DNA from 3 places in the Salimicrobium jeotgali genome. Region 2 is predicted to be linked to each of the others. Evidence: predicted binding sites of a transcription regulator. Region 2 holds the regulator's gene; each other region holds the start of a gene.
The links. Region 2 encodes LexA, which represses DNA repair genes until DNA is damaged. Its sites were predicted from a motif close to CGAACATATGTTCG; they were not measured.
Positions count from the first base shown of each region.

Region 1: a site for LexA is predicted at 8,374-8,387, ahead of AAV35_RS08600 (2OG-Fe dioxygenase family protein). Genes of this name have one in related genera too.
Region 3: a site for LexA is predicted at 3,245-3,258, ahead of AAV35_RS09450 (YhjD family protein). Genes of this name have one in related genera too.

Region 1 is NZ_CP011361.2:1,705,382-1,716,209, forward strand. Features, by position in the region: gene thiE (thiamine phosphate synthase) at 1-373, opposite strand, end outside; gene thiM (hydroxyethylthiazole kinase) at 370-1,107, opposite strand; gene thiD (bifunctional hydroxymethylpyrimidine kinase/phosphomethylpyrimidine kinase) at 1,104-1,904, opposite strand; gene tenA (thiaminase II) at 1,901-2,587, opposite strand; TPP riboswitch at 2,623-2,725, opposite strand; gene thiW (energy coupling factor transporter S component ThiW) at 2,730-3,215, opposite strand; TPP riboswitch at 3,292-3,400, opposite strand; gene AAV35_RS08575 (ABC transporter ATP-binding protein) at 3,571-4,458, shown strand; gene AAV35_RS08580 (ABC transporter permease subunit) at 4,455-5,264, shown strand; gene AAV35_RS08585 (DUF488 domain-containing protein) at 5,330-5,887, opposite strand; gene AAV35_RS14370 (hypothetical protein) at 5,884-6,060, opposite strand; gene AAV35_RS08590 (hypothetical protein) at 6,057-6,524, opposite strand; gene AAV35_RS08595 (HAD family hydrolase) at 6,550-7,167, opposite strand; gene AAV35_RS08600 (2OG-Fe dioxygenase family protein) at 7,324-8,130, opposite strand; gene AAV35_RS14545 (transglutaminase family protein) at 8,973-9,824, opposite strand; gene AAV35_RS14550 (alpha-E domain-containing protein) at 9,843-10,808, opposite strand; gene AAV35_RS08610 (circularly permuted type 2 ATP-grasp protein) at 10,801-10,828, opposite strand, start outside.
Region 2 is NZ_CP011361.2:1,341,155-1,351,982, reverse strand. Features, by position in the region: gene miaA (tRNA (adenosine(37)-N6)-dimethylallyltransferase MiaA) at 1-853, shown strand, start outside; gene hfq (RNA chaperone Hfq) at 894-1,118, shown strand; gene hflX (GTPase HflX) at 1,320-2,570, shown strand; gene AAV35_RS06795 (methionine gamma-lyase family protein) at 2,563-3,783, shown strand; gene AAV35_RS06790 (MerR family transcriptional regulator) at 3,905-4,309, shown strand; gene glnA (type I glutamate--ammonia ligase) at 4,328-5,659, shown strand; gene lexA (transcriptional repressor LexA) at 5,787-6,410, opposite strand; gene AAV35_RS06775 (YneB family resolvase-like protein) at 6,711-7,379, shown strand; gene AAV35_RS06770 (DUF896 domain-containing protein) at 7,428-7,661, shown strand; gene tkt (transketolase) at 7,778-9,784, shown strand; gene AAV35_RS06760 (YneF family protein) at 10,137-10,364, shown strand; gene AAV35_RS06755 (alpha/beta fold hydrolase) at 10,621-10,828, shown strand, end outside.
Region 3 is NZ_CP011361.2:1,893,279-1,904,106, forward strand. Features, by position in the region: gene addB (helicase-exonuclease AddAB subunit AddB) at 1-1,833, opposite strand, end outside; gene lepB (signal peptidase I) at 1,897-2,436, opposite strand; gene AAV35_RS09445 (TVP38/TMEM64 family protein) at 2,490-3,116, opposite strand; gene AAV35_RS09450 (YhjD family protein) at 3,283-3,660, shown strand; gene AAV35_RS09455 (competence protein ComK) at 3,605-4,144, opposite strand; gene AAV35_RS09460 (DUF3939 domain-containing protein) at 4,290-4,745, shown strand; gene AAV35_RS09465 (fatty acid--CoA ligase family protein) at 5,056-6,594, opposite strand; gene AAV35_RS09470 (GNAT family N-acetyltransferase) at 6,651-7,229, opposite strand; gene AAV35_RS09475 (SRPBCC family protein) at 7,210-7,689, opposite strand; gene lplA (lipoate--protein ligase) at 7,775-8,773, opposite strand; gene AAV35_RS09485 (MBL fold metallo-hydrolase) at 8,840-9,574, opposite strand; gene yhfH (protein YhfH) at 9,696-9,824, shown strand; gene hemY (protoporphyrinogen oxidase) at 9,999-10,828, opposite strand, start outside.

The DNA of each region.
Region 1 (10,828 bases), 360 kb from region 2:
CTGCCAGCTCGTACCGGCTCTGCTCCAGTTCTTCCGGGGTGGATACGGATAATCCGATTATAAGATCCGGAAAACGATCTCTAACTTTTTCTACTTCCGTATCTTCCTGCCCGATGTGAACACCGTCCGCTTTCCATTCACGTGCCAGCTCAATATCATCATTTACGAAAAAAGGGATTTCATGCTCGTGGCATACTTCCCGCAGACGGTGGCCAAGCTTGACTTTTTCGGCGCCCATCAACGATCCTTCTCCTTTTTCCCTGAACTGAAAAGCGGTGATCCCTCCCCTGATGGCTCGCCGCAGAGTTTCCACAGGGTCTTTTTTACAGTTTTGGCTTCCCATAATGAAATAGGTATGAAGATAATCACTCATACATCTCCCCCCAGTTCATCGAGAAGAGAAACGGCGAAAGATCCCGGACCATGGGAGTTCGCTTCCGCCCTCTCCGCAGCTTTATTATAAAATTCCACTGCAAAAAGTACCGCTTTCTCTTTTTCATCCTCAACCGTGAGACAGGCGGCAATCAGCGTCCCGAGGAGACACCCCGACCCTGTAACCTGCGTAAGCAGAGGAGAACCGTAGGAAGACGTTGTATAATTGCCGTTTTCCGCTACTATATCTGTTGCTCCCGTCACTACTACGCAGGTGTTCAGTTTCTCCGAAGCCCTCAGGGCGATATCTGTGGAATCTCCGCTTTCTTCCGAATCCACACCTTTCACTTTCAGTGGTATGTCTGCGAGAGCAGCGATTTCCCCGGCGTTCCCTTTCACGACGGCTACGTCCAGCTCTTCTGTTATTTTTCTGACTGCATTTTTCCGGAAGGTACTCGCTCCTGCCCCCACCGGGTCCAGCAGTATAGGAATACCCTTCTCATTAGCTGCTTTTCCTGCTGCTATCATCGTTTCCACGTCACTGCTCCGGAGCGTGCCGATATTCAATACAAGAGCATCGGCCGCCCCTGCTATGTCTGCGACTTCTTCTCTTTCTTTCGCCATAACCGGGCTCCCCCCGAAAGCCAGGAGGCCGTTCGCAGAGAAATTCATCACTACTTCATTCGTAATGTGGTGAACCAGCGGTCTTTTTCCTCTTACACGCTCTTCCATCATTTGACCTCCCCCCTTCTGCCGGCCCAGTGATTCGTAGGGCCGCTCCCTGAACCGAGATCGAAAGAATGACGGATAGCTTCGGTAATAAAATGTTTAGCCTTCTCTACAGCTACAGGAAGCGTCCGTCCCCGCGCCAGATTCGCCGCGATAGCCGAAGCATACGTACAGCCTGTGCCATGGGTATTATCCGTTTTAATGCGCGCTTCTCTGTATGTCCTCATAATTTCTCCGTCATACAATACATCGACAGCTTCTCCATCCAGATGTCCGCCTTTAATGAGCGCGCCGCGGCTGCCGAGTTTTTCTACAAACAGTCCTGCCGCTTCTTCCATATCAGCTTCTGTCTTAATAGTCATCCTAAGCAGCGTTTCCGCTTCCGGAATATTCGGAGTGACGACATCAGCATGAGGAAAAAGATATTCGGAAAGCGCCTCCCTCGTCTCCTCTTCCATAAGAGGATGACCGCTCGCGGTTACCATGACGGGGTCACAGACGTATGGTTTCCGCCGGGCCCCGATCCATTCCCCTACTGTGCGTGCAGCTTCTTTCGATGAAATCATTCCGGTTTTGATAGCATCCACAGGCAGATCCTCTTCAATACTTTTAAGCTGAGCAGTAAGGAATGGAACAGGTACGTGATGAACCTCCCGGACTCCCATAGTGTTCTGGGCGGTCAAAGAAGTCAGCACAGACATCCCGTACACCTGCCATTCTTCCATCGTCTTGATATCCGCCTGAATCCCGGCTCCGCCTCCGGAATCGGATCCTGCGATTGTCAGTGCTGTATATGGTCTCATCTCGCCGTCTCCTTTCCTGCAGGCCATTCTTCCAGTGAATAGGACATTTCCCAGAAAGCGAGTTCCAACTGACAGCTTTTCCGGAAAGCCTCTTTCATTTTCCGCCTGTCTTCCGGAGATGCCCGCTCCGCTTCCTCATCCAGACGTTTCATCATGTAGCCGGTGGTTTCGGCAATAGAATCATCGGCATAGAATTCAATCCACTCATAGAAAGGATGGTCCGGTTCCGGAGAGAAACGCCGTTTCAATTCTTTTCCGATTTCATCGTAAGTCCACGGACAGGGAAGCATAGCCGCAATTGTTTTTCCGAGCAGACCTTCTGTGGCCACACTCTTCATGTGAGCACGATAATGATCCGCCGTCGGTGGCATCGGATAACCCTGAAGATTTTCGTACGGGGTGCCTGCGTAATCGCTTAAATTGCGGTGTGGATGTATCTCATCCCCCAGCACAAAGGCGATCTGATTATGAAAAAATGTTATATCCTCCCGACTGTCGGATTGGGAAATGGCCGTGCCATAAAGGGTAAGGAAGGTATTCAAGTATTCATAGTCCGCTTTTACGTAGTGAGCCACCGCTTCTTTCGGCAGTTCACCTTCGCCAAGACCCTGGACAAACGGGTGATCGAAAATCGCCTGAAATACATCTTCATTTTCTCTTCTTAATTCTTTCGTAAATGACATAAAAATAGCCTCCTCGTTTTAGTATAAAGGAAGCCCCCATGTGCAGAGTGCTTCCCTTCGGCGGCATGACCCGCATCAGGTTCAAAGGGACTAAGGCAAAACCTTATCTCAGCGATATCCGCGCCCCCAGCAGTTCAAATAATTAAGTTGTCACGATAGCTGCCTGTTTCAGCCGGACTGCGACCATCCAGCCTATCAGCGCCCCGGTCACGGTACTTACAGCGAATGACGGTACAAAAGCGAAAACCCCGGCGCCTGTACCCATCAACAGATTGGCGATCGGTACGGAAGCAAGAGATCCGAATAATCCTGTCCCGATGATTTCACCGGTTACCGCTCCCCCGATACGCTTCGTGTAGTGATATGTCACTCCCGCCACAAAAGCCCCGATCATACCCCCCGGAAATGCTAGCAGAGTGCCGAGACCTAACAGGTTCCGCAACACAGCTATCAGGAAAGCTATCGTCACCGCCGGCAGCGGTCCAAGCGTAACGGCAGCGACGACGTTGACGGCATGCTGGACCGGATAGGCCTTTGCTATTCCGGCCGGAAACCACAGCATCTGTGCCCCGAGCGTTCCGAGTGCAGTAAGCACAGCCATGGTCGTAAGCAGTTTTGTGCGATTCATAATTCTCCCCCCTTTTATCCCAGGCAGAAGAAGAAGCAAAAAAACCGGGTCCTGTATTACAGGACCCGGTTCGTCAATGGTATGTTGACTACTTCCCCACGCTGGTATGATCCAGATCAGGTCCAGAGAGTCGGAAAGTCATTCTTTCCTCTCAGTCCGTTCCACGGACACCCCTAGTAGTTGATTACTTATTCACTTGGACGACTTCAGTATAACAAAAGCCAGAATCTTTTGCACCATCTGAACCGTTTTTTTGAAAATATCAGTAATTTCCACAAGGAGGCATTGACAATCCCGGAGAGAGTAATAGAATTTAGAAAAAGCAGTCTTTTTGCTACAGTAAGGGGTGTAAGCAATGATTCGCATCGACAATCTTACCCGGCGGTTTACGAATGGCAAAGGGATTTTCAACGTCTCTTTTGAAGTGAAGGAAGGGGAAGTGTTCGGGTTTCTCGGACCTAACGGATCTGGTAAATCCACGACTATCCGTCATCTCCTCGGGTATATGAAACCTCAAAAGGGGAGTGCTGTAATTGACGGTTATGATACGTGGAAGAATCAGGCGAAAGCACGGGGAAGAATCGGTTATTTACCGGGGGAGATCGCTTTTCTCGAAGGAATGACAGGGAGCGACTTTCTCGATATGATGGCAGGAATGCAGGGGATCACGGACAAGAGCAAACGGACCAGCCTGATTCAGCGTCTCCAGTTTGATCCCGATACTCCTATCCGGAAGATGTCCAAAGGCATGAAACAGAAGGTCGGAATCGTTGCGACATTTATGCACGACCCCGATGTATATATTCTGGATGAACCCACCTCCGGACTGGACCCCCTTATGCAAAAGCTTTTCGTCGAGCTCGTGCTGGAAGAGAAGGAAAAGGGAAAAACCTTTCTGATGTCCTCCCACAGCTTTTCGGAGATCGAACGAACGTGCGATCGTGCAGCTATCATCCGGAACGGAGAGATTGTTACGGTCAAGGATATACACGAACTGCAATCCATGCAACGTAAGGTCTTCGATGTCACACTGACCCGGTCCGAAGATGTTGAAGCTATGAAGGAATCCAGGCTTTCCATTAAAAAAACGGAGGGGTTATTCGTACGGGTCGAAGTCCAGGGGGACTTTGATAATTTTATCCACGAATTATCGAAGTACAGCGTCAAAAATATCAGTGCCGGCACCCAGAGTCTGGAACAGATATTTATGGATTACTATGATGCAGAGGAGGCCGGGTCATGAATTTTCCGCTTTATAAACAAATGATGAAATCAAATATTAAATTATTCCTCGGCTTCGGTCTCGTTTCCGCTATTTATGTAGTTCTTATGACGTCGCTGTTCCCCCTCTTTGCGGACAATCTCGATGAAATGGAAAGCATGATGGAACTGTTCCCTGATTCTCTATTAAGAGCTCTCGGACTGGAAGCTTTCGGCAACTATGGCCAGTTTATTTCAGCGGAATACTACGGATTATTCTACCTGCTTATTTTGGGTGTGTTCAGCGTAATGAGTGCGGTGCAGTTGCTGGCAAAACTTGTGGACCGGGGTTCCATGGCTTATCTCCTTTCCACCAGAATCTCCAGGGTTCAGATTGCTTTTACTCAGATGATGGTTCTGCTGAGCGGTCTTATCATTATACATGTCCTGAATTTCGGCGGGGGACTGGCTGCCGGCGAACTGCTGATAGATGAGCAGAATGCGATAGCCATGAAAGATTTTTTTCAGATCAACTTTGTGGGGTTTTTGTTATTTTTTGCAGTAGGGGGGTACTCTTTCCTCGTGTCTTCCCTGCTGAACGATGAGAGGTCGGCGTTAGCGACAGCAGGCGGGTTGACCTTCCTTTTTTACGGAATGAATATGATTGGAAAGATTGTGACCGATGTCGACTGGTTACGGAACATCACTCCCTTTTCGCTTTATGAACCCGGAAAAATCGCCGGAGGAGATGCGGAAGTATGGACATCTTCTCTCATACTTACGGGTATTGGAATCCTTGCTTATACTCTGGCGATCCTTCTGTTCAGGCATCGGAACCTCCCGTTGTAAAAGTCTGCCATACAGGAAGATCGATACTCAGGTTCAAAAGGAATCAGGCCCCCGGCATGTTTCTTTCACCCGTTTTCCGGATACACGACCACCCCGTCTTTCTCGATGATAGGCATCGCTCCCCACCGGCCCTGCTCGTGTTTTACCAGGGAAATTCCATCCTTTTCATCTAAAATATGATAGACATCCCATCCGTTCGCTTCCAGCCAGTTACTGACAAGCAGTCTGTGACAGCGGGACGGGTGTCTTTCCGCACAAAAATACGCAACATCCTTCTCACCGGCCAGTGCTTCGAGCCCGACTATTCCTTCCCTGAACTCCTCCGTCAGTGTATAGTCTGCATAATTGTGAAAGGACTGGTTCTCCCAGGCTCCGTTCACCTTCGACTGCACGTGGCCTGCTTTATTGCGTCGTCCTGCAAGGAGAGGGTGGTAGGAGTATGAAAACCCTCCCCCCGCCAGCCACTTCTTCATGTTCTCCTGATTGAAATGGGAAAACTTACGACTCGCCGGAAACGCCCGTACATCCGCCACCGCATTCACTTTCGCCTCTTTCAGCATAGAAAGAAAGAACTGTTTCGAGTGGGAAGAGTGTCCAATCGTATATATGTAAGGTTTCCTCATTCCCGGGAACCCTGCTTTAACCGGCGAACCTCTTCTTCCAGTCTGGTAATTTTTTTTGCGTTGATCTCGACTACTGCGTAAACAATCCCTATCACAAAGCCCAGGATCGCTCCTCTCCACCCAAGAGTGATCAGCCCGACGAACGCTGCCATCAGTATGTAAAAAAATATCATTCTTTTCCTCCCCTTCTAAATCTTTCTGAGTTTCTTTCCGCTTTGTTCCTTATTTCCTGTTTAAAGTCCCGAAAGTCTTCTTCTGAAAGATTTTCCTTTTCCACCAGTGTTTCTCTGCGCTTTTTTCCGTATTCAATGACGAGCTCTTCTTCTCTTTCCACAAGTCCCGTCATGTCCCCGAGAAGCACTTCTTTTTTATTGAAAAACGGGCCATTGCGTATGAGTACAGCCTGGTCATCGACTGTTATATATTCTTTTCCCGATCTCGTAAAAAAGTAGAAAGTGTTTATTACCCCGGAAATAATGATGACTCCTGTCACAATTTGGATGAAACTGAGAAGCAGAGGGGAAGGGTCTATCGAGGCCATAGTAATAATGTTGGCTGCAACAGCAGCCATTGCCTGCCACAGAGATTTGAGGCCCTCACGCTTCCACTTCTTGGAATCTTTATAACGATACTCCATAGATACCCTCCAATCAAGATACCGATTATAACAGAGACTGTAGATCGGCGAATGTTTCAATCGTCTGCTCGGCCCTGTCCACCTCACCAAATCCGTAGGATGCGTAGTAGAAAGGAAGGCCTGCACTTTGAGCGGCTTCTTTATCTCCCGAGGTATCCCCCACATAAATCGGGCTGTTAAGATCGTTTCTTTTCACCACGAGCTGAATATTCTCTGCTTTGGAGAGGCCGGTACGTCCAGGATTTTCAAAGTCCTTAAAATATTTCTCCAGCTGATGGGCCTGAAGAAACGCTTCAATATAGCCGTCCTGGCAGTTACTTACGATAAACAGAGGATAGTTGTTATAAAGGTGCTGCAGAGTACGTTCCACCCCTTCGTATAATTCCCCACCCTGTTTTTTAATTACTTCGATCTCCGCTTCAAAACAATTGTGGATAATCTTTTCACCCTCAGACTGATCAAGATGCGGGAATAACTTCTTAACTACTTCTTCTGTTTGGAGTCCCATTATAGATTCCATATCTTCCCGACTAAGTTCTTTTTCTTCGGGACGATGTGCCTGAATTGTTTCATTCCAGGCATCTTTCACCGTGGAAATGGGATCCCATAGAGTCCCGTCTAAATCAAAGATAACACTATCCATGAATCATCACTCCTTTTTACGGCCCATAATCTTGCATCCGTTCCGTCCTGAACAGGCAATGAGCAATTTGTTATTTTCGTAATCTTTCCTGTACCCTATATGGACAAAGACTCGTGGCAAGAGAGCGATTTCGCCTCCCTCTGTGCATTTTGTTTGTCAGTCGGCGAACATTAAGTTTCCCTGTCTCAACTGTTTTGAAATCTCCTCCGGGTCAGGACAGACAGTGGGCTGGAAATCAATCAGTATCATCGAACGTTCCCCCTTCATTTCTTCTTTCCCTTTCGTTACGGGAGCAACATAATGACTGACCATCGGATCGAACACTCCATATGATTCGAGAGGGGAAGTCAGCGTCATCTGCTTCAGCAGCTGTTTCTCGTTTACGTTTTCCGGTACTTCTCCCGCTACATGAGGAGTGCCTATAGCATTCCCGCCCCCTTCTGCGTTCTGACGATGGACAAGATGGGCGAACGTGAATGGTTCCCCGTCCTGATGGAGATGGTTCGGAGAAGACACTGCAATTTCCTGTTCATTATCCACTTCCAGTTTCACAAAATGAACCCCGGCGTGAATAGGGAGAAGAAGGTCTTCCTCTCTCCAGAACGTCTGTCTGTAATCGAACAGAATGATGTCATCAAGCAGACGGTTCTCCCGCATTTTCTCTGAAATAGCCGGAAAATCACGGGCGCTGTCCGTATATTCAGGGTTGAAGCTCCCCTGGAAATACTTGTACATTTCTCCCTCTTCGGTCCGAACGGAAGGCAACCACTGGACATGGCCTGTGCCCGGTATAATCACCGCTCTCCCGTATCTTCTGTATCTGTTCAGTTCCTGCGCATACGAGTCTGCCGGCAGCGTAGCGAACTCCTGTTTGATTTCCTCCAGCTCTTCTTCAAGGTGACGGGTCTTCAGTATATTTTTCAGATCGTAATATTCATACCCGAAACGTTTCAAATAACTCACTTTCTTCTCCTCCTGTTGCTCATAATAATACTTTTCTTATGGTGTAAAATACCGCCGGTCAATATTGGCTGATTCAAATTAAAAACCGGTACGTACGAATGCCGGAATCGTCACTTTCTGTTATTGATAGTGTGAAAAATGATAAACGTGATCAGAAAGAAGAATACAAGACCGGCGCCGATCAGCATATCAATCACAAATTCCAATCCCCTCTTCCTCCTTTCCCGTACAGTAAAGCAGTATCAAACACATATTCTCACGTCTGAAATTATTTTATCATAGAAAAAATCCCTCTGCTTAAGCAGAGGGGGAGACAGGATTCATTCCGGCAGCGGAGTCTTTTCCGAAATGAAACCTTTCGTTACCATTTCTTTCCGGAAATCTTTCTGAATCTCTTCCTGCAGCAGAAGCACATCTTCTTCAATATAACCACCAGTCGCAGCCACCGAATGATTAGAAAAAAATCGTCGTGTGATCGATCCGTAAGGGCTTTGCCCGGACGTGCTTCTGCAAGCCTTTCCCGTGACAGGGTCAGAATCAAAGCACCTGAGCTTCAGACCCTGGGCATGCTGAATGGTCTCTTTAACTTTTCTTTATTCATTACCTTACTAAAGAGAAACATACCCTTCTTTATTCAAAACTCTGTCAGAAATTATTCTTTTGTTGCATAGACAAGGATATCTTTCCCATCTATAATGTGAGTATGCTCTTATAAAGAGCATTCATGTGAGAAAGACCTCCCAACCTCCGGGAGGAAGACTCATCTGCACATGTTAATTCAGAAACATCGAACAGCGCTCCTTCCACCCGCCGGTGGGGGAGCGCCTTTTTAAATTTGTCGCTTACTCTTCCAAAAGCGTTACGCTTACACTTACGTCGAGGTTCTGTCCCCCTCCGCGATATACCCCCTGCAGCGGACTTACATCTGCATAGTCACGCCCCGTGCCGATTCGTATATGATTCTCCAGCGCTTCTACGTTGTTCGTCGGATCGAGTCCCGTCCAGCCGACACCAGGAACCATCACTTCCACCCAGGCATGAGTGGCAGCGTCCCCGACGAGAGCCGAATCTTCCCCGATATATAAATATCCACTGGCGTACCGGGCCGGTATCCCGTTCCCCCTTAACACTGCAATCATAATATGAGCAAAGTCCTGACACACCCCTCCCTGCAAAGGCCATGCTTCGTGTGCTTTCGTATTCACATCCGTCGTGGTTGTATTGTAAAACAGCGTATTGTGCACGTATCTCATCAGGTCGATAGAAAACTGAATCGGATCCGTCGGATCACCGACATTTTTAGTAAGCAGATCAATCTGTTCTTTGTACATGAATGTATAGGGTGTTTCGTTCAGGTAGGCCAGATAGTGTTTGCGAAAAAGCTCGGAATGAAATATCTGCTTCATTTCGTCCGAATAGCGGATCATATCGATAAAAGGGCTCTTCTGAATACTGACCGTTGAAATCGTTTTGACCGTCAAATGTTTATGTTTTTCGGGAATAAAAAATGTTTCCACGTGATTCCCCCACACATCGACGTGCTCTTTTATTACAGAGACAGGCGAGATCTCCGAACGGTAGGCCAATACCCGCTGGCATTCATCGGAACGCGGTTTTAACCGAATGTGGTTCATGCTTTGATCTACGGATGTTTCATAGTGGAATTTATTTGTGTGTTCAATTTGGTATTTCATAAAATCGTTTGCTCCTTCTCATGTTGAGGATGTTGGTACAGAAAGATAGTAGGTTTCCATAAACAGACTGCTTAAAGCGATGCACTGCTTCTGAAAATGGTCAAGAAACCTCATAAGTTCTTCCATGTTCATGTCTTTAATCCCGGTATCGCTGATTTCTGCAAGAATCACATCTGTAAGCTGAAACAGCTCTTCCGAATAGTGATGCACCTGCCCGCCTTCAAGATCCATTATCGCTTCTTTAATATGCGTCATACAGTAGTTTATCGACCTCGGAAACTTTTCTTCTTTTACAAGAAAATCAAGGACGTACGCAGAGTCCATGGTCGGCGGATGTTCTTTGATGAATGAATCGTATCCGTTCAGGAACCTGAGAGCAGCCAGCCAGTAGTAATAATTGTTCGTTGTATGTTGAAGGGGTTCCCGCCTTTGTTTCTCACAGACGACGTTCAGAATACGGGCTGTCTTCTCCGCACGCTCAAGCCACTTGCCAACCTTGATGAACGTATATGGTACCCCTCTGGTCATTGAGGATTCTATTACCCCCTGCGCGGTCATAGAGGTGCGGGTGACTGTTTTCAAATAGTCTTTCGTCCGTGCCAGTGTCCCTATATTTCCTCCGCTGTCCTGATGATCAAGATGGAATTCATTGAGAATCTCCCACAACTCGCCAGGGATGATATCACGCGTATTCTTAGTGTTCTCTCTCGCGACTTTCATACAGTTCCCGATGGAATTGGGATTAATCGGATTCATTGTCAGATACTCGATCATAGTCCCTCTTTCCATTCTCGAATAATGATTGATGTAGTCCCGGTAGGAAGCACAAATCTCAAGCACTTCTTCCCAGTCCCTGTCCAGCACTTGCTGATCAGCCGCTTCGAGCATATTTATAAGCTGAACATTCAGTACCCGGGCGTTATTTTCGGAACGCTCCAGGTTTCTCGCCATCCAGTATAAAGCGTCTGCCGTCCGACTAAGCATCTGTTTCGCCTCCTCCCGAC
Region 2 (10,828 bases):
GGAGGTGATCAGCGGGGATTCCATGCAGATTTATAAAGGAATGGATATAGGGACTGCGAAAATCACGAATTCGGAAGCGGAAGGCGTGCCTCATCACATGATCGATATCAAGTACCCTGATGACACGTTTTCGGCTGCCGAGTTTCAGGACCGGGGAAGAGAGTTGATCGAAGACATTTTCTCGAGAGGGAAAGTGCCGGTGATAGTAGGGGGTACAGGTATGTATATTCAGGGCCTCCTATATGATTATTCTTTTTCTGACACTCCGCGGGACCATGTAAAAAGCGAAAGGCTGGCCCGTGAACTCGAACAGGATGGAAAAGAGAAGATGCACGAACGGCTTACCCTGATCGATCCGGATGAAGCGGAGAGAGTTCACCCTAATAATACGAAACGCGTACTTAGAGCTTTAGAAATTTATGAAGTGACCGGAAAGACAAAATCCGAGCATGAGTCACTGCAGCAGCCTCCATTTTACGACTTCAGAATGATCGGTCTCGAGATGGAAAGGAAAGTGTTGTACAACAGGATTGACCAACGGGTCAATTACATGGTCAAAGGCGGACTTCCGGGAGAAATCAGCAATCTCCTGGAAAAATATCCGAAAGAGACCCAGGCGATGAAAGCTATCGGTTACAAAGAATTGATCCCTTATCTCGAGGGGGAGAAAGAGTTGGAGGAAGCGGTAGCTCTTCTGCAGAGAAATTCAAGGAGATACGCCAAACGACAGTACACGTATTTCAAAAATAAGCTTCCCGTAGAGTGGTATGAAGTGACCGAGGAGAATTTTGCAGAAAAAGTTTCTTTAATTTTGTCGGATTTAGAAGGATTTTTGATGTTGCCGGAGAAATAAACTGTTAAGCTAGAGAGATAGAATGGAGGAGGATCATTTTATGAGCCAGACAGTGAACATTCAGGATAATTACTTGAATCAGTTGCGTAAGGAAAAGATTCCGTTGACGCTGTTCCTGCTGAACGGTTTCCAGTTAAAGGGAACTATCAAAGCTTTCGATAACTTTACAGTGCTCGTTGAAACTGAAGGGAAGCAGCAGTTGATCTTCAAACATGCGATTTCCACTTTTTCTCCAAATAAAAATGTTACATTAGAAGACATGTAAACCGGGCGCTTTTGGCCCGGTTTTATTATTGAAAAAAAGTCTGTCGGCTTCTGCCGGCAGAACTTAATTCGCCACCTTTTTCCCTGATGATACAGTATGAGAGGATATCAGGGAGGAAGAATCTTTTCCGGAAGGATGAAATCGGTCCACAGCGGGAAGACTGAAGTAATAAAGACTTTTATTAAAGGGGGATGCTTATCTTTGGATAAAGAGAAGGCGCTGATTTTAGCAAGAAAAGACCCGAGAAAAAAAGAAACATTCGATTATTCACTGGAAGAACTGAAAGATTTAACTAAAACTGCCGGAGGCGAAGTTGTGAGTGTTCTTGTCCAGCAGCTGGAAAAACCTCATAAAGCTCATTACCTCGGTGACGGGAAGCTGGAAGAAGCGGCAGGCGTTATAGAGGAACATGAAATTGAACTGGTAATCATCAATGATGAACTGTCGCCGACGCAGCTCAGAAATATTACGAACCGTCTGGAAGTGAGGGTCATAGACAGAAGCCAGCTGATTCTGGATATTTTTGCGTATAGAGCCAAAACTAAAGAAGGTAAACTGCAGGTGGAACTTGCCCAGTTGCAATATCTCCTGCCGAGACTGTCGGGTCAGGGCGTTCAGTTGTCGAGACTCGGAGGCGGAATAGGTACGCGAGGCCCGGGGGAAACGAAGCTGGAAACAGACCGCCGTCACATCAGAAGAAGGATCCGTGATGTAAGGACGAGACTCGATCAGGTCGTGGAGCACAGGAAGCAATACAGAGAAAGAAGAAAAGAGAACAGTGCGTTTCAGGTGGCGATCGTCGGATATACGAACGCCGGCAAGACGACCTTTTTCAATAAAATAACTTCCGCTGATTCTCTGCAGGAGGATAAGCTGTTCGCTACACTCGATCCGTTGACGCGGCAGACCCAGCTCCCATCGGGGCTCGAAGTTCTCATGTCCGACACGGTAGGTTTCATACAGCACCTGCCTACAACATTGATTGCCGCCTTCCGTTCCACGCTCGAAGAAGTGACGGAAGCCGACTTCATTCTGCACATCGTGGATGCTTCGGCTTCCGATCATGACCAGCATGAAAAAACGGTCCTCTCTCTCCTTGAAGAACTTGGAGCCGAGAATTTGCCCCGGCTTACCGTTTATAATAAGCAGGATAAGGTAGAGGGACCATTCACACCGATGGAAAAGCCGTCGGTCCAGACTTCCTTTAAAGATGACAGAGGAGTCGGGGACGCACTATCGGCAATTGAAGAAGTACTATCGGAAAACTGGGATCCGTACCATACGTATGTAAAAGCGGAAGAAGGTAAATTCTTAAAAACACTGGAGCTTAACACGCTCGTTTACGTACGTGAATTCCTCGAAGAGCGCGGGGAGTACGTCGTGCGCGGATATATCGACCCTCTGCACCCTTTGAGGGATAAAGTAATACCGAAGGAGCATAAAGATGAATGATATTGTGAATATAGAAGAAGAAATCCGTCCTTATAAAGAAAAGATCGAGGACATCGTGCTGCATAATCAGGAAAAAGTGCTGGATGCTTTTCAAAATCAGAACGTAGCGGATCGCCATTTCCATTCGGAGACAGGCTACGGCTATGATGATGAAGGAAGAGATACGCTCGAAGGAGTTTATGCGGAAATATTCGGAGCTGAAGATGCGCTTGTCAGACCTCAGCTCGTATCGGGGACTCATGCGATTTCCACCGCTTTTTTCGGTGTTCTCCGTCCGGGGGATGAACTTCTGTATGTGACGGGTGAACCTTACGACACTCTTCGTGAAGTAATTGAACCTGCCGGGGATGGAGCAGACCACGGCTCCCTGCACGACTTCGGCATCAGCTATCGTGCCTTACCTTTAAAAGAAGGGGCGGTGGATGCAGAGCGTTTCAGGGAAGTCATCACTTCACGGACGAAGATGGTAGCCATCCAGAGGTCCAAGGGATATGCAGACAGACCTTCTTTTACCATTGAGGATATCGAAGGGATGGTAAAGGAAATAAAAGCAGTGAAACCTGATGCGATTGTGTTTGTGGACAACTGTTACGGGGAATTTGTAGAGAAAGCGGAACCGCTGGAAGCGGGAGCTGATCTGATCGCGGGCTCCCTCATCAAGAACCCGGGCGGCGGTATTGTGCGTACCGGCGGGTACATAGCCGGGCGGAAAGAACTGATTACTGCCTGTGCGCACCGGCTCACGGCTCCCGGACTCGGCAAGGAAATGGGTGCGACGCTTTCCGTTCTGCAGGAGATGTACCAGGGCATATTCATCGCCCCCCACGTAGTCGGGGAAGCTCTGAAAGGAGCGGTTTACACGGCTAAATATCTGGATAGTTACGGATTCCGGACAAAACCGTTTTATGATGAATACCGTACGGACCTGATTCAGACGGTGTACTTCGACAATGCGGAGCAGATGGTCGATTTCTGCCGGGAGATCCAGAAAGCTTCGCCGGTAAATGCCTTCGCCCTTCCGGAACCGGGCCCGCTTCCGGGGTACGATTCCGACGTCATCATGGCGGCCGGAACGTTTATTCAGGGTGCGAGCCTTGAACTGACAGCAGACGGCCCGCTCCGGCCTCCCTACATGGCTTTTGTCCAGGGAGGACTTACGGCGGAACACGTAAAAATAGCAGTGCGGCGTGCCGTGGATGCTGTTACGTCATAGGGAACTGAGAAAGGGAGCCGGAATACTCCGGCTTTTTTCATGTCAACTTTCCTGACATCGCTTGACAATTATCCACTTTGAATTATAATAATAGTAAGAATTCTTGGAGGGGGTGGCAGAAATGAGTGATGAAGTACGACGTTCCATGCCGCTGTTTTCTATGGGAATCGTCCAATCCCTTACTGCCCTCACTCCGAGGCAAATTCGTTATTACGAGCAGAATGGGCTGGTGACTCCGGCCCGTTCCAAAGGGAATCAGCGACTGTTTTCGTTTAATGATGTAGACCGGCTTCTTGAGATTAAATCACTTGTAGAAAAAGGGGTCAATCTTGCGGGTATCAGGCAGGTGTTCGATTTGAAACAGGAAACGCCCCGCCCTGATTACAAACCCGGAGAAGTACAGGAAGTCTACCATCAGCTCAGCGAAAAAGAGTTACGGAAAATGCTTCGTAAGGAAATTGAGAATGATGCAGGAAAAGGAAATTTTGGACTCAGACAGGGAGAATTATCAAGATTCTTTCACTAAATTACGGGAGGCACATGTATGGGCTTAACAAGAGAAGAAATTTACAAGAAGATCGAGGAAGAGAACGTCAAATTCATCCGTCTGCAGTTTACGGATATGCTCGGTATTATCAAAAACGTGGAGATCCCGTTCAGCCAGCTCGACAAAGCTCTGGACGGAGTGATGATGTTCGACGGTTCTTCCATTGAAGGATTCGTACGAATCGAGGAGTCCGATATGTATCTGGTACCGGATTTCGATTCGTTCCTCGTACTTCCATGGACATCCGAGAAAGGGAAAGTGGCACGATTCATCTGTGACATTTACAACACGGACGGTACTCCATTCGAGGGATGCCCGCGCTACAACCTGAAGCGCAACCTGAAAAGAATGGAAGAGCTCGGTTTCTCCGCTTTCAATCTCGGTACCGAACCGGAATTTTTCCTGTTCAAGATGGATGAAAACATGAACCCTACGCTTGAACTGAACGACAAAGGCGGTTACTTCGACCTTGCTCCGACCGACCTCGGGGAGAACTGTCGACGGGATATCGTACTGGAGCTTGAGGAGATGGGTTTCGAAATCGAGGCTTCCCACCACGAAGTCGCTCCCGGGCAGCATGAAATCGACTTCAAATATTCGGAAGCAGTGAAGCACTGTGACGATATCCAGACGTTTAAACTCGTTGTAAAAACCATTGCCCGTAAACACGGTCTGCATGCAACGTTTATGCCTAAACCTCTCTTCGGAGTGAACGGTTCCGGTATGCACGCAAACATGTCCCTGTTCACGGAAGAAGGTAATGCTTTCTTCGATGAGAACGGCAAAGAACAGCTCTCGGACGTAGCTTATCAGTTTACTGCCGGTATTCTGAAGCATGCGATGGCTTTCACAGCAATAACGAATCCTATAGTGAATTCCTATAAGCGTCTCGTTCCGGGATATGAAGCTCCTTCATATGTAGCCTGGTCGTCCCAGAACAGAAGTCCGCTCATCCGCGTTCCGACGTCCCGCGGAGTAAGTACCCGTATCGAAGTGCGGAGTGTCGATCCGGCCGCGAACCCGTATATGGGAATGGCCGCTCTGCTTGCTGCGGGTCTCGACGGTATCGAGAACAAACTGGAAGTACCTGAACCGGTGGATCGCAACATTTATGTGATGGATGAGGAAGAGCGCAGAGAAGCGGGAGTGACCGATCTTCCGGCTACACTGTATGATGCACTTCAGGAACTTAAGAAGAATGACGTGATGGTGAAGGCGTTGGGCGAACACCTGTATGAGCACTTTATCGAAGCGAAAGAAATCGAGTGGAACATGTTCCGTACCCAGGTACACCCTTGGGAGAGGGAACAGTATCTGCAGACGTATTAATCTGAACCTCCTCTCAAGGTAATTTCCGTTGAGAACGTTTAGATTTACATGACCATAAAACTAAAATAAAAATCCTCCATTACCGGCCGGTAATGGAGGATTTTTAAGTGTATACAGGGGAAGCGGTTCAGTGTACGTTCCTAAATAAGCCGACCACTTTTCCGAGGATGGTGACGTCATCGAGAAGGATAGGCTCCATGGAGGAGTTTTCCGGCTGAAGGCGTACGTGATCCGCTTCTTTGAAGAATCGCTTCACTGTAGCTTCACCCTCGTCCGTCATACCGACAACGATATCTCCGTTCTGCGCGGTGTTCTGCTTACGGACGATTACTTTGTCTCCGTCCAGAACGCCGGCTTCTATCATACTCTCCCCCTGGATGACGAGTATGAAAGTATCTTCTTCCGTGCTGCTTATCGTATCCGGCACCGGAAGGTATTCTTCGATATTCTCTACTGCAGTTATAGGAACACCGGCGGTTACTTTACCGATTACGGGGGCGAACGTCGCTTCCCCTTTAGGGATTTTAGTACCTTCCTCCAGATCTATCACTTCGATCGCCCGGGGTTTCGTCGGGTCTCTCCGGATGAAACCTTTCTTTTCCAGTCTCGCGAGGTGTCCATGTACGGTAGAACTGGAAGCAAGTCCTACGTACTTCCCGATTTCCCTGACGGACGGGGGATACCCTTTGTCGATTACTTCCTGTTTTATGAAATTCAATATTTCCTGCTGTCGTTTGGATAGGTTAGTCATAATGTCACATCCTGTATAGAAAATTTATTACATATATTGTAGCACGTAGGGTGCCGGAATACAAACACGCGTTCGAACTTTTGTGTTGACAGGAACAATAGTTCGTATATAATGATAACTACACGAACATAAGTTCTAAGGAACAATAGTTCTATCGGGAGGTATTCCATGTTTCATAAATTATCCAAGCAGGATCTTACTCATATCATTCTGTTCATTCTGAGTCTGGTTTTCCTATACATCTCAATGGTTTCCAGTGTTTAAATCCTGTATCATTTTTCTGTGGGAGAGGTGGTAAGGATGAAAGCGGTCTTGTATTGCAGAGTAAGTACGGAAAAAGAGACCCAGGTTACGTCTATACAGAGACAGAAGGAAGAACTTAAGGAACTTGCGGAGAATCATAGTATGGATATTGTGGAAGTTATCGAAGAAAAAGCCAGCGGATACTCCATCGAAAGGGAAGGTATACTTCGTGCCCTTGATATTTTCTCCTCGAAAAAAGCGGAAGCACTCCTGATTCAGGATGAGACGAGACTCGGCAGGGGAAACACGAAAATCGCCCTTTTACACCAGCTCGAAAAGCTTGATGTAACGATCTATACGGTGACGGGAAGCGGAGAGATGGAGATTTCCGAGTCTGATTCCATGGTTCTGCAGATCGTCGGAGTGGTGGAAGAGTATCAGCGCTATCTTCATAACATGAAAATCCGACGTGGGATGAAAAAAGCGGTGGAAGATGGCTATGACCCTTCCAAAAATTTAAAGAACATCGACCAGGCCAGGGGGCGGGAACGTATTGATTTTCCTGTAGAGGAAGTGGCACGTCTCCGGGAAAAGAAGCTCACGTTTCAGGAAATTGCGGCTACTCTCCGCGGTATGGGGTATGATGTCTCCAAGGCGACAGTGCATCGCAGATATAAAGAAAGCCAAACATTTGAAAATGAAAATACGTCGCGTTATCATAATTAAAGATAATACCCTTCAGTATATACAGGGTAAGTAAAGAGGTGACAAAACATGTTGGCACAACACAAGCTTGATCGTATAAACGCTTTAGCTAATAAGAAAAAAGAGCAGGGACTTTCTTCTGAAGAGCAGAACGAACAGCATGAATTACGTCAGGAATATTTACAGAACGTGAGAAAATCTTTCAAGAACCATTTGAAAGGAATGACAGTCATCGATCCGGAAGGACAGGACGTTACTCCGGAGAAAGTGAAACGCATGCAGCAGAATGAGAAAAAACATTAAAAACCTGCGGGAATCGCAGGTTTTTTGTGTGAAAGCGGTTTACTGACTTGCTACGAACCCTATTTCATTATAGGATTATACTTGTTACATATTCCGCATCAGAAAGGGGAATGGCATTGACTAAAGATATTGAACAGAAGTCTATTAATACTATTCGTACACTGACGATCGATGCAGTGGAAAAAGCGAGCTCGGGACATCCTGGTATGCCGATGGGCACGGCGCCTATGGCTTACAAACTCTGGACGGAGTATATGGATCACAACCCGAAGAACTCCGACTGGTTCAACCGTGATCGGTTTGTACTTTCGGCAGGCCACGGATCCATGTTGCAGTACAGTCTGCTTCATCTTTCCGGATATAACGTAACGATGGATGATATCAAAAATTTCCGCCAGTGGGACTCCAAAACGCCCGGACATCCGGAAGTGGGGCATACACATGGCGTGGAAGCTACGACCGGACCGCTCGGGCAGGGTATTGCCATGGCTACCGGAATGGCGATGGCGGAAGCCCATCTTTCGGCCAACTACAATACAGATAAACATTCGATCATCGATCATAATACGTATGTCATCTGCAGTGATGGAGACCTTATGGAAGGTGTATCTCAGGAATCCGCGTCTCTTGCGGGTCACCTCGGTCTCGGAAAACTCATAGTACTATATGATTCCAATGACATCTCTCTTGACGGGGAGTTGAACCGTGCGTTCAGTGAAAGCGTAGAGAAGAGATACGAAGCCTACGGCTGGCAGGTGCTGCGTGTAGAAGACGGAAATGATACGAAAGCTATCACCGACGCACTCGATAAAGCGAAGAAAAACACTGAACAGCCGACGATGATCGAAGTGAAAACCGTCATCGGCTACGGTGCACCGAATAAATCGGGTAAAGCGGATGCGCACGGAGCACCTCTTGGAGAAGAGGAAGTGCAGCAGACGAAAGACTACTATGGCTGGGAATATGAAGAACCGTTCTATGTGCCTGATGAAGTTTATGAAGACTTCCGGGAAAAGATCCAAAAGCGCGGGGAAAAGAAAGAAGAAGAGTGGAATAAGCAGTTCGAAGAATACAGGAAAGCTAATCCTGAGCTGGCCGAAGAGCTTGAGAAAGCCATCAGAGGGGAACTTCCGGAAGATTGGGAACAGGTCCTCCCTGCTTACGACACGTCCAGTGACAAAGCAGCCACCCGTGCAACGTCCGGGGAAGCGATCAACGCTCTTTCCGATAAAATCCCTTATTTCTTCGGCGGAAGTGCCGACCTTGCAGGCTCCAATAAGACGACGGTCAAGGCACAGGAAGACTTTTCTAGAAATAATTATGCAGGAAGAAACATCTGGTTCGGTGTCCGCGAACACGCTATGGCAGCGGCTCTGAACGGAATGGCTTTACACGGTGGCCTTAAAGTATACGGAGGCACATTCTTCGTCTTCAGTGACTATCTGCGCCCGTCTCTCCGTTTGTCGGCTATTCAGAATCTTCCAGTGAACTATGTGTTTACGCATGACTCTATTGCTGTAGGGGAAGACGGTCCGACTCACGAACCTGTAGAACATCTGGCAGCACTTCGGGCCATTCCGAACCTCTCGGTCATTCGCCCGGCAGACGGGAACGAATCCAGCGCGGCGTGGAGACTGGCACTGGAATCCACGTCCAACCCGACAGCTCTCGTATTGACCAGACAGGGACTGCCGACATTGGAAGGGACGAAAGAGAAAGCCTATGAAGGTGTGAAAAAAGGAGCTTACGTGCTCAGTGACTCCGACAAGGACACGCCGGATACCATTCTTCTGGCTTCCGGATCGGAAGTACAGCTGGCTATGGCAGCCAAAGAAGAGCTTAAGAGCAAAGGCGTGGATGCCCGCGTTGTCAGCATGGCTTCCTTCGATCGTTTCGAAGCTCAGAATGATGCCTATAAAGAAGAAGTATTGCCGAACAGCGTACGAAATCGCGTAGCTATTGAAATGGCTTCTTCCTTCGGCTGGGAGCGTTTCGTCGGTCTCGACGGTAAAGTAGTGGGTATTGACCGCTTCGGAGCTTCGGCGCCTGGAGCGACCGTTATTGAAAACTTCGGTTTTACTGTCGAAAATGTTGTGAAGCACGTAGAAAGCTATGTAAAGTAAGACAAGAATCGGGGACTTCGGAAAATTATCCGGAGTTCCTGTTTATTACATAAGGCTCTTCACTTCCGCAGTTTTAAGGGCGGAAGACATAGCCGATGTCCGAGGTCTTGAGTTTTAAGCCCGGAGGAACGATATGGTATAATACAGGTACAGAAACGTCGGGGAACAGCAGTCCGGCAACGGGTCCCGGGTACAGTTTTGAGATTTTTCAAACGTGACCGGCGGGTGCCGGAAGTTATGATCGAAGCTATTGAATCATAAATATTGTGTGCATCTGTTCACCCGTCTATTGTAATCCCCGTTTCAATTTACTATACTGTTATGGGATATATTATGAAAGGGGAAACTTATTATGGAATTAGGAATTATATGGATTATTCTGATTGCATTAGTCGCGTTAATAGCAGGAGCGGCTTTAGGCTTTTTCATCGCCAGAAAATATATGATGAATTATTTGAAGAAAAACCCTCCAATCAATGAACAGATGCTGCGGACACTGATGATGCAAATGGGTCAGAAACCTTCACAGAAGAAGATCAATCAGATGATGAAACAGATGAATAACCAGATGGACAAGTAAGCGCCTCTCCATCTTCCCCTGCCCGTCCTGCCGGCTATCCGGTATGGCGGGCAGGTTTTTTTGTGCTTTACGGGAATACGTTAACATGTAGTATAAATTACATTTAAACGGCTTCTCCGGCGGGAATAGGGGAAAGAAGCGGCAGAAAGGAAGCCGTTCCGGAATTGCCGGAAAACCAAATGGAAGGAGAGGTATTATCAGGGAAGAGGAACAGGAAATCAGTGGAGATGCTTTCAGACGGAATCAGAAGTCGGTTATGCTTGACGATATCGTGGAGGAGCCGGTGAAAATCAATTATACAGATGAAGGAACAGGAACTCCGATTATTTTATTACATGGCATCCCGACCTGGTCCTACTTATACAGGGAGGTCATACCCCGGCTGAAACAGGACTATCGTGTCATAGCACCTGATTTACTGGGATACGGATGGTCGGATCAGCGGGACCGTTTTGACCGTTCTA
Region 3 (10,828 bases), 550 kb from region 2:
GTTGACTCCGAGAAGAAATCCGGCTTTGATGCCGTTTAATCTGGAACGGTCCACGCTTCCGACAATGATATGATCCATACTTGGAGGTACGTGAGCGAAAGTAAGGGCATCGAGACCACTTTCGAATGCCTGGCGGAATACCTGAAGGGACATAGTTTCTTCCCCTATCATCTCCACCATTTCGTCGAGAAGTTGAAGCAGACTGTCCCATACCTGTTCCTGCTCCCTTCCTTTCTCCACTTCTCCGTTTTCATCATAGAAACTTCTCCATATTTCAAGCGTGCCCGGAACGTCCATTCTGTCCAGCCATTCAAAAAGAGCGGTCGCCCTCTTTTCATTGGATTTCCTGCCCCGGAGGTCGTCATCCAGATTCCCGAGGGCTTCTGTCACCTGATGACGGTATGCGTTAATGCGATCCTGCTTCTGTTTCTCTTCATCCGTCTGTGCCGCCTGTTCAAAACCCCGAAATCGCTGATATTTCCATGGCTCCGCCGATCTCCATTGCTCCCTCGAACGGATGCCATATTCGAGAACATAATTTTCCAACTCATCAATGGCTTCTTCGTTAAGAGGATGTTTCTTATCGCCGGAAGGGATAAAACCGGTTTTCAACAGCCGGAATACCGCATCATAGCGCCAGCCCCCCTCTACGACATCAAGTGCGGAACGTATCAGTTCCAGGAGCGGGTGGTTCAGCATCGTCCGCTTTTCATCAAGAAAGACCGGTATACCATAATCGGTGAAAATCGTTTCGATTAAACTGTGATACATACCGGCATCACGCATGAGAATTGCTATATCGCGGTACCTGTACCCGTCTTCCCGGACGAGCCGGAGGATTTCCTGGGCAGCTCCTTCCACTTCCGCCCTGGGGTGGACAGCTTCATAAATACCGATCGGTACGTCTCCTTCGAAAGAAGGGGCAGGACGTTCTTCAAAGTTATTCTCCAGGTGCTGAAATGCTTTACGATCAAGAAAACGGCCCTGTTCATTCGAAAGGGTCAGCGTCTCCTCCACTTCCACACCCCCTTCTTCAGCCAGCTCTCTGAGAATGGCACAGGTTTCTTTCGTTTCCGCAAAAAGATCGATATCTTCAGGCTCTCCGTCTTCTTCGTCGAGTGTCAGTGTGACCTGTACCTGTTCCGCATGCTGGAAGAGTTCACGCAGAACCTCATACTCCTGGGGAGTGAAACTGTGGAAACCGTCTATGTATACTTCTGCACCCTGAAGAAATGAAGAGTGGGGGATTTTCTCTCCGAGCAGTTTCAACTGGTCTTCTCCATCCACGTAGACGCCTTCCATGTAGTGGGTGAGACGGCTGTAGATATAATGAAGATCTTCCAGTTTATCCTGCAGCGCCCTTTCTTCAGCGGTCCGGTGGACATATCCTTCCATAGCCTCCATTTGGGATTCAAGCGTCTCAGGAGTCACGCGATATCTTTTGAATTCCGTAATCATTTCTTCCAGCTGATGAATAAATCCCTGTTTCTCCATCGCCTTTTGGAAGACATTCCAATCGGATGTGCGTTCCTCCACGATTTTTCTGAGCAGCATCTGTACTCCCGTAGAGCTTATATAAGATCTCGTCGCACCTCCGGTTTCCTGAAACACTTTCCAGGCGAGACGGGAAAAACTGAGCACATGAGCTCTCGTCGCACCGTCGATATTCCCCCGCTTCAATAACGCATACTCCTGCTGGAAGGTCATCTGATCCGGCACCAGATATACAATCGGGCGGCCTGCAGGTTCCTTTTGAAGTTTCGCTTCTATTTCACTCAGACAGTAGTCACTTTTTCCGGCTCCCGAACGTCCGGTTATGAACTTAATGCTCATCCGCCTTCCTCCTTTTTCCTTATCTTACAATACCATAAGAAAATGAACCACCCGGGCGGCAGTTCATTGAAATGTTATACTCAACTGTGACATCGGCCAGTAACGTATTGACACTTTTCCGACCACCGAAGCTGAATCGATAAAACCGAAGCGGCGGCTGTCCAGGCTGTGCCGGCGGTTATCCCCGAGAACGAAGAGTTTACCCGGAGGGACTGTCGGTGTTCCTGTTATTCCTTCGAGCGTGAAACTGGGGGTGAAAACTTCCCCGTTTTCCGGACGCAGCTTATCAAGATACGTTTCTTCCAACCGCTCATCGTTAACGTATAATTCGTCGTCTTTCACGGCTATCTCATCCCCCGGGAGACCGATCACCCTTTTTACATAGTCGTCTTTTTCGTTGTAATGAAAAACGATGACGTCCTGCCGGTGTATTTCTGTCCATTCATAGGAGACTCTATTCACCATTAAAAGATTTCCATCGTGTAACGTAGGCTCCATCGACTCCCCGTCCACAATATAACTTACGAAGATAAAAGTGCGGAAGAACACCGCCACAAGGGCTGCCAGAACGACCGCACGAAACAGATATTTATGTTTATTCATTCCGTTTCCTCCAAAGGGTTTAATACTGGTAATTTACCCGGGAGAGGGCCGGTTCAACCCTTCTTCCTTCTGGCACGTGCCGCCAGCCGCTGCTCCAAATATTTACCGAGGAGCCAGAAAAGACTGATACAGATAAGCACAACGATAGTTTTGACAGGATTCGAAGTAAAAGAGGTGATGCTGTCACCGACGAACGTTATCGAAAAAATCATTACGGATTTCCCGAGTACAGCAGCCAGTAAAAAGTCTCTGGTCTTCACTCCGGACAATCCTGCAACGACATTAATGATGGCGGAAGGGGAAAAAGGAAAGCACATGAGAAGAAACAGCGGACCGAATCCGTGCTCTTCAAACCAAACCATCACCCGTTTTACCTGACGGTTCTTTCTCAAAAAACGAAAAAAACGCCGACGTCCGAGACCTCGTACTATAAGAAAGACGAGTACGGCTCCTGCCACAGCCCCGATCCATGAGTAGAGAAATCCTTTAATAAGACCGTACACCACGGCATTGGCGACTACAAATACTATGAGCGGCAAAACAGGGAGAAAAGCTTCGATAAGAGGCAGAACTATACCGGGAAGCGGACCAAAGCGCTCCAGCCTCTCCAGTTGCCGTATAGCGTAATCGAACAATTGATCATTTTCAGCTAGCAATTTCAATTCCTCAAGCGTTGGCATAAAGGTTCATCCTACTCTGTTTATCTATAGTAATTTTATTTTACTGGAATTCTTCTTTTCTGCCTACCGTGTCACTTTCGAAAATTGGATTGCATAAGCGAAGGGGTTCTATGATATACTACCATACAAGAACACATGTTCGCAATGAATGAGAGGAGGTCCAGGTATGGCTCACCTGAAAGAAAAACAACTTGATAAAGCCTCCCGCTACCTGTTCCTGACAATGGCGATCACTGTCATAAAACAGGACCGGCGACATATAGCGAATGGCGCCCACAAGATTAAAGAACCTTACCTCGAACTGCTTGGTAAAATGGAAGTGTGTGCCAGGGAAGAAAGAAAGCATCTTCGTTCATTTATGGATACGCATCAGGTTTACGTTATTGAAACATCAAGGCACGAAGCCTTTACCACTTTTTCCTTTATGGCTGCAGGTTATGAGGAAAAGAGAAACTATTTCAATCCGGCTATCCGCAGGAAAGTGGAATTCATCTTATGGGAACTGATGGAGAAGGCTCTGAAACAAAAGAATGTCTCACCGTAGAAGTGAATCGTTTTTCGTACATGAGCCTGAACTGTGCGGTGCGTTCCAGCTGGTTCGAAAATACGCCGGGGGAGACGGGCAATTCTTCACTCAGTTTGTTTACAAATTGAACTCTCGTTTTTCTGGGATCGGTCTGGCCGGGGGCGAAATCACGTACAAAACTGTGGGAAATCCAGGAGCATTCAAGTCTTGAAGGGGACATGGTCGGGAAGTAATAGAGCTTCAGCATCCCGGAGATGACGATGGGGGATTTGTGTGTGTAGTTCGTAATAGCTTTTGTGCCGGAAATTCTACCGGAGAGGTTGCTTCCAAAATACTTACAGGAGTTGTCGATCACTTTCGTGGGGGGCAGGTCCACTATAAATGAATCTTCCACTTCCATCACCCTCGTTCTGATTTTCCCCTCTTCCTCTATGGCGATGAGAGCAACTGTACGTTCGTTTACTTCATATTCAGTTTTCAACGTTTCTTTCACGGTTATCATATCCCTTCCTTGTGAGTACAGTAATTGCTTTTTAAATATAGCAGATTATTTTCGAACCGTCTACGTTCCTGTTATTTTCTTCCGAAAATTCCAACATCTTCACCGTATTTGTTATAATAACAGTAAAATACCGGAGGAGAGTGCTATGTGGATTCGGAGAAAGAAAAAGAAATCTGCCCCCAGAGAACTGGAAACTATGGACTTATCCCTGAATGATATACGAAAAGCCATCAACGATTATGCCGAAAAAAAATCGGACAGGGTACCTTTAAGTGTAATCATTAATGAAGACCTAACCATCGACTATGAGCTTCTTGCTCACTTCATCGAAGGAAAACCGAGGAAGACTTTCTACATGTCCCGGGAAACTTACGAAGTATTTGAAGAGGAAAACCTTCAGCTCGCAAAAGATATCGATATGATGCAGCGGGCAGTGGATGCTTACGTTCAGCAGGAAAAAGAACTGCCTGTCATTGAAGATGACCCTTACCGACGGGTTAACTGCTACAAACTGGAGCGCCTCGGTTTGATAACCCACCGCCCCGACAGAGAATTTTATATTACTAAAGAAGAATACATGGTGGATTACGAGAGGAAGTGACTTCTCCGAAGAGGTATTTGATCAACGCTATCCCGCACTCGGTGTTCTTATCTCTGTTCAACCTAAAAAAGAGCCAATGCTACGGGGAGCATTGGCCAAAAGAGACGACTGATTAACTTTTGAGTGAGGGGTTTACATGAATGAAAAGGCTCTTTAGCGTACAAAGGCTTTTCTTTCATGCAGACAGTTATTTAAACTGCCTTTCTCAATTTTCATTATAATACAGCCTCTGAAAAATCTCACCGAAAGCTTTTTGCGGTCTACCGCATATGTGTCTGCGATATTTCTATTAACTGACAACAGACATCTGTTAACTTTGCTGTAAATGCTCTCGCAGGTTCTTTCTTAAAATTTTACCGGTCGTGTTTTTAGGGAGCTCTTCCATGAACTCTACGCGCTGTGGAAGTTTGTATTTCGCCAGTTCCTTCTTACAGTATTCAATGACAGCTTCTTCATTCAGGGAAGGGTTATCTGAAACGACGAAAGCGATCACTGCCTCTCCCATCTCCGGATGAGGTTCTCCGACTACAGCCGCTTCCGTAATTTCCGGGTGCTGATAGAGGACTTCCTCCACTTCTCTCGGGTAAACGTTATAGCCGCCGACGATAATCAGATCTTTTTTCCTGTCCACGATATAAAAGTACCCTTCCTCATCCTCACGGGCCATATCTCCGGTGAACAGCCAGCCGTCTTTAATCGTTACCGCTGTTTCTTCCGGCATTTTATAGTAACCCTTCATCACATTCGGTCCTTTGACGACGAGCTCGCCTGTTTCTCCGGCAGGTACTTCCTGGCCGAGCTCATCAACGACTTTATTTTCGACGTTAGTGATATTCTGTCCTATAGAACCGGCCCGGCGCGGCCGGTCTAAAGGATTAAAAGCTGTCACGGGAGAAGCTTCCGATAACCCGTACCCTTCCGACACCCGTACGTTGAATTTTTTCTCGAAAGCTTCGAGGAGAGAAACCGGAAGAGAAGAGCCACCCGAAACGTTGATACGCATATTTTCAAATGTGCTTTCCTGGCCGTCTCCTGTCTGCAGAAGATAGTTGTACATCGTAGGCACACCGGCAAATACAGTAGCCTCATACTCTTTCGCAGCTTTGAACACTTCTCCCGGTGAGAACTGAGGGATGACTATAATCGTTCCTCCATTTACAATCGGAGCATTCAACGCCACGGTCAGGCAGAACACGTGGAACATAGGCAACGTTGCAATTACACGGTCCTCTTCACTTATTTCCAGATAGGTGGCCACATCTTTTGCGTTCGAATAGATGTTTTTGTGGGTAAGCATCGCTCCTTTCGGCTTCCCGGTCGTCCCGGAGGTATACAGAATAACCGCCAGGTCATCATCATCCAGCGAAGGAGGAGTGAATGAAGCTGATCCTTGCTCTACTGCTTTTGTAAACGATTTCATTTTTGGGGAGATAGTAAAAGCTTCCAGATCAATATCTGCCCCGGTATCCGCAACGAAATAATGGGTGACATCCAATTCATCATCCACTACATCCAGCTGACTTACAAGAACATCAAGCGTTATAACCCCTTTGACATCGCCATTTTTTAAAATATACTTCATTTCTTTGGAAGTGTACGTAGGATTGATAGGAATGACGCTGAGACCTGCACGAAGAGCGCCGTAAAGGCCAATCATAAACACAGGACTGTTGCCACTGATAAGAGCTACGTGATCCCCCTTCTCGAAACCGGCATCTTCGAGAGCGCTTGCGAATTTAGTTACTTTAGCATCGAAAGTCCGGTAATCCGTCCTCTCTCCCTGAAAAATATACGCATCTTTCCCCGGCATTTCCCGGGCTGTCAAGCTTAATCGTTCACTTACATTCATAGGTGCTCCCCCCTTCTTTTATTAAATGAATGAATAGTCATTCATCGTAAGAAATATCATCTTAAATTATAAATTATTGCCAGACTATTCGCAAATTTATTTCCATTCTTTTTTAATATTCCGTAAATTATCTGATCGATGAAACGATTATTCATATGGGCGCCGGACCGGGAGACCCCTTCTTTCGTAAACCCGAGACGTTCCGCGACAGCCCGGCTCGTTTCGTTTGCCACAGAGGCCCGGATAATTACTTTATTCATGCCGAATGAAGAGAAGGCGAAGGTAATCAGTGACTTGACGGACTTTGTGATAATTCCTCTCCCCTGATATTCCCTCCGAAGCCAATACCCTATGTAAGTGGTTCGATTCTTCCAGTCCAGTTCGTTGAAGCTTACCACTCCGACAATCTTTCCCTGAAAAAGGACGACCGCAGTCATACTTTCATATTCAGCATAACCGCGACGAAAATTCCTTATCGCATTTTCCATGTCCTGCACTTCCCGGGTATTCTCTACCCATGGAAGCCAAGTTTGCAAGTAGTGCCGTTCCTCTTCAACTATTTCGAACAGTTCACCTGCATCAAAAAATTCCACGAGCCGCAGTTCCGTTTTTTCATCAACTTTCCGGACGAACATGTTCTTCCTCCTTTTCCGCTTCCTCCCGTACTCTTTCCAGAAAGTCATGTACCACTTTTCTGTTACTCTTATCCCTGGCGAATTTCAGCATTATTTTTCCTAAAACACTGGCGCCCTCATTGGCCCCTTCATAGATGAGTCTCGTTCTATTTTCTGCCAATTTTTGAAAAGTATAAGAGGTTTTTATATTAAAAGCACCTCCCACAGTGAATGTCACTTCTTTCAGTTTGCGCTCTTCCCTGTCTTCAAAGGCTGTAGTCGTCACGATATACGTCTCCGTTCTTTTTCCTTCTCTGTAGGTCTGACGATGCCTTGCTCCTACCTCGTTCTCTTCTTTTTCAATGAGAGAATGTTCTTCCACTTGCGGCATAATCCTGGTGATGTTCTTATCTTTAAAAAGTTCCCATACTGTTTCAATATTTGCATCAATCGTTATCTCTTCACTCCAGGTAATCATCATTTGGACCTCCTACTTTTCGTATTCAACTGTGGTGCATTTCTTTCTACAAAACGGCCCGACTCTTTCCGGAGCCGGGCCTGTTTGATTAATACACAATCGTTAAAAAGTCTTCTTCATTAATCTTACCGAGATAGTGGGGAAGGTCAATGTCTTCGACTGACTTCCTGATTGCTTCTCTTTCATATTTTGTCCCTATTAAACGATTTTCCACATCAGAAACATCCCCGATTCCGAAGAAGTCGCCGTAGATTTTAGCGTTTTTAATATATCCTTTATCTACATCAAGACGTATGTCATACGTTCCTGCGCCTTCAATACGCTTCGTCTGGCTTATATTTGATTTCGGTGACTTTCCGTAGTTCCAGTCCCAGTTGCGGTAACGTTCTTCCGAAAGCTTTCTGATCCCCTTCCAGTCTTCTTCGGTAAGTTTGTACTGAGGCACATCCTTCACATCTTCCACATCGAAAATATAGCGGAGGATCATCGACTTGAACTCTTCCATAGTCGTTCCTTCCGGAAGATATTCGGAAATATTCGCTACCCGGCTGCGGATCGATTTAATACCCTTCGACCGGATTTTCTCCGACTTCACGTTAAGGCTGCGTACTACATTTTCCACTTCGGAATTGAACATGAGCGTACCGTGACTGAACATCCGGCCTTTTGTCGTGAATTGTGCGTTCCCGGAAATTTTGCGGCCTTCTATCGTCAAATCGTTTCGGCCTGATAATTCTGCAGGAGCACCAAGCTGCTTGAGTGCTTCCACGACGGGTTTGGTGAATTTTGCGAAATCATGAAAGCTGTTTCCGTCGTCCCTGGTAAGAAAGCTGAAGCTAAGATTCCCTTTATCATGATACACTGCTCCGCCCCCGGAAAGACGACGAACGACGTGAATGCCGTTCTCCTCTACGAAATCAGTGTTGATTTCTTCTACAGCATTCTGGTTTTTTCCTATAATGATGGACGGTTCATTAATATAAAACAGTAAGTACGTTTCACTGATATCGAGGTTTTTAAGTGCATACTCCTCAATAGCAAGATTAATAGTCGGATCATAAATACCTTCGTTATCGATAAAGAGCAAGATTCTCATCCTTTCCTGTCAGTTTTTACTTATCTCAAGTATAAGGGAGAGGGGCTTTCTTAGCAATTACTCGTCCGTCCACTTCAATCCTTCCTCCGCCAATTTCACTTCTCCCTGAAACACGTCCGCAGCTTCCTGTTTCAGCTTCGAATGGTTGCCGAAATGCGGAAGGTGACTGAGCCAGAGCTCTTCTACATCCGCTTTCACAGCGATTGCAGCCGCTTCCTCACTGGTCATATGACCGGCCGCCCGGGCATCCATTCCTCTGTAAAAACTGGTGTCGGCAATCAAAAGATCCGCTTTCCAGGAAAAATCGATCCACTCTTCCTGATAACAGGTATCTGCCGTATAGACGATGGCCGATTCACCATTTGAAATCCGCATACCGTAGCACGGAACAGGATGATCGGTTTTCAGGAAAGAAATGGCGAAGGGCCCTATCGTCACGGGGGCATCGGGATCATAAGGAATCGCTTCCGTGTAGGAAGAGGACAAAGCGGCGAAGCCATCCGGGTCTTCCTCATGCCCGTAGACCGGAAGTTTTTCATTCACTTTTTCCAGCAGGGTCTGTACAAGCCAGGCGTGTTGCAGTACACCAATATCAGCTATGTGATCATGATGGTAGTGGGAAATGAGGACAGCGTCGATGGAACTTAAAGGCATATACCCCTGAAGACGGGAAAGCGCTCCACTGCCGCAGTCCAGAAGCAGTCGAAAACCATTTTCCTCTATTACATAGCTGGATGTCGCGCTGTTCTGGGCAGGATAAGCTCCCCAGTATCCGATAGTTGTAATATTCATAATATTCCTCCTTTTATAATTCTTTAGCCCTATTTTAAATTGTTTTATAACATCCTGTTGATTTCTCGCTTCTGTTATAATACAATGAATTTAACATAAAAACAGAGGAGGCATTACCCTTATGATGAACGTCGTTGAATTCTTCCGTAACTTGCCTAAAAAACAGTGTGCCAAATGTGGAGACGTAATCCAGGAGCAGGCGGACTGCTACGGTAATACGTGTCATGATTGTGAAGGTCCCGCTCTTTAATTCCAGAGGAATAAATCAAAGAAGGGAGCAGACTGCTGCTTCTTTCTTTCATTTTAACAGACTATTTCCGAAACTTGTGAAGCGACAGTCCCGTTCCTATACCAGCTACTATATAACAGTTGTTACTAAAAAGCTTACAGCAATCTATGTACGGATTGACTGTAAGCTTTTTTATTATTCACTTTCAATAATTCGTCCGGCTGCTTCTTTCCCCTGATCGATACAGTCAGGGAGACCGATGCCGTAATAATGGGCACCTGCAAGCTGAATACCCGGCAAATCTTTCTTCATATGGTTCGTGACCTGATTCAGACGTTCTTTATGACCTACACTATACTGGGGCATCGCATTGTGCCAACGGGTAACGACGAAAAAGTCAGGCTGGTCGGTGATATCCATTATTTTTTTAAGATCCTTCATAACGATATCCCTGATCTCTTCATCTGTTTTATCGACGACTTCCTCGTCTCCCGGCTTTCCGATGTAACAGCGGAGCAGCGCTTTCCCTTCAGGTGCTGCATGAGCCCATTTTTTATGCGTCCACGTACATGCCGTAATCCGGTAGTCATCTGTCGTTCTTGATACCACAAACCCGGTACCGTCGATATCCTGTTTGATCGCTGATTTGTCAAAAGCCATAGCGACATTGGCCACCGAGGTTGCTTTCATCTGTTTCAGAGGTTCCGTCCAGTCATAGTGAGCAAGCATTTTTGCAGCTGCTGGAGCGGGGACAGCCAGAATAATATCGTCTGCCCGTTTCACTTCCCCGTCACTCATCAGTATGTGGTAGCCGTGCTCTTTCTTCTCGATGTGGTCTACGCCTTTGGACAGCTGGACGCTCCCTGGCTTCAGAGCACCCTGCAGGGCGTCGATGAAACCTGAAAGTCCGCCGGTGAATGAACGGAAGGCACTCGGTTTTTCCCAATTCTTCTTTTTTCTCACAGGGGGGGCAGTCCCGGTATCCTTCAGCCCTTTGACCAGACTTCCATACTCTTCGGTGATTT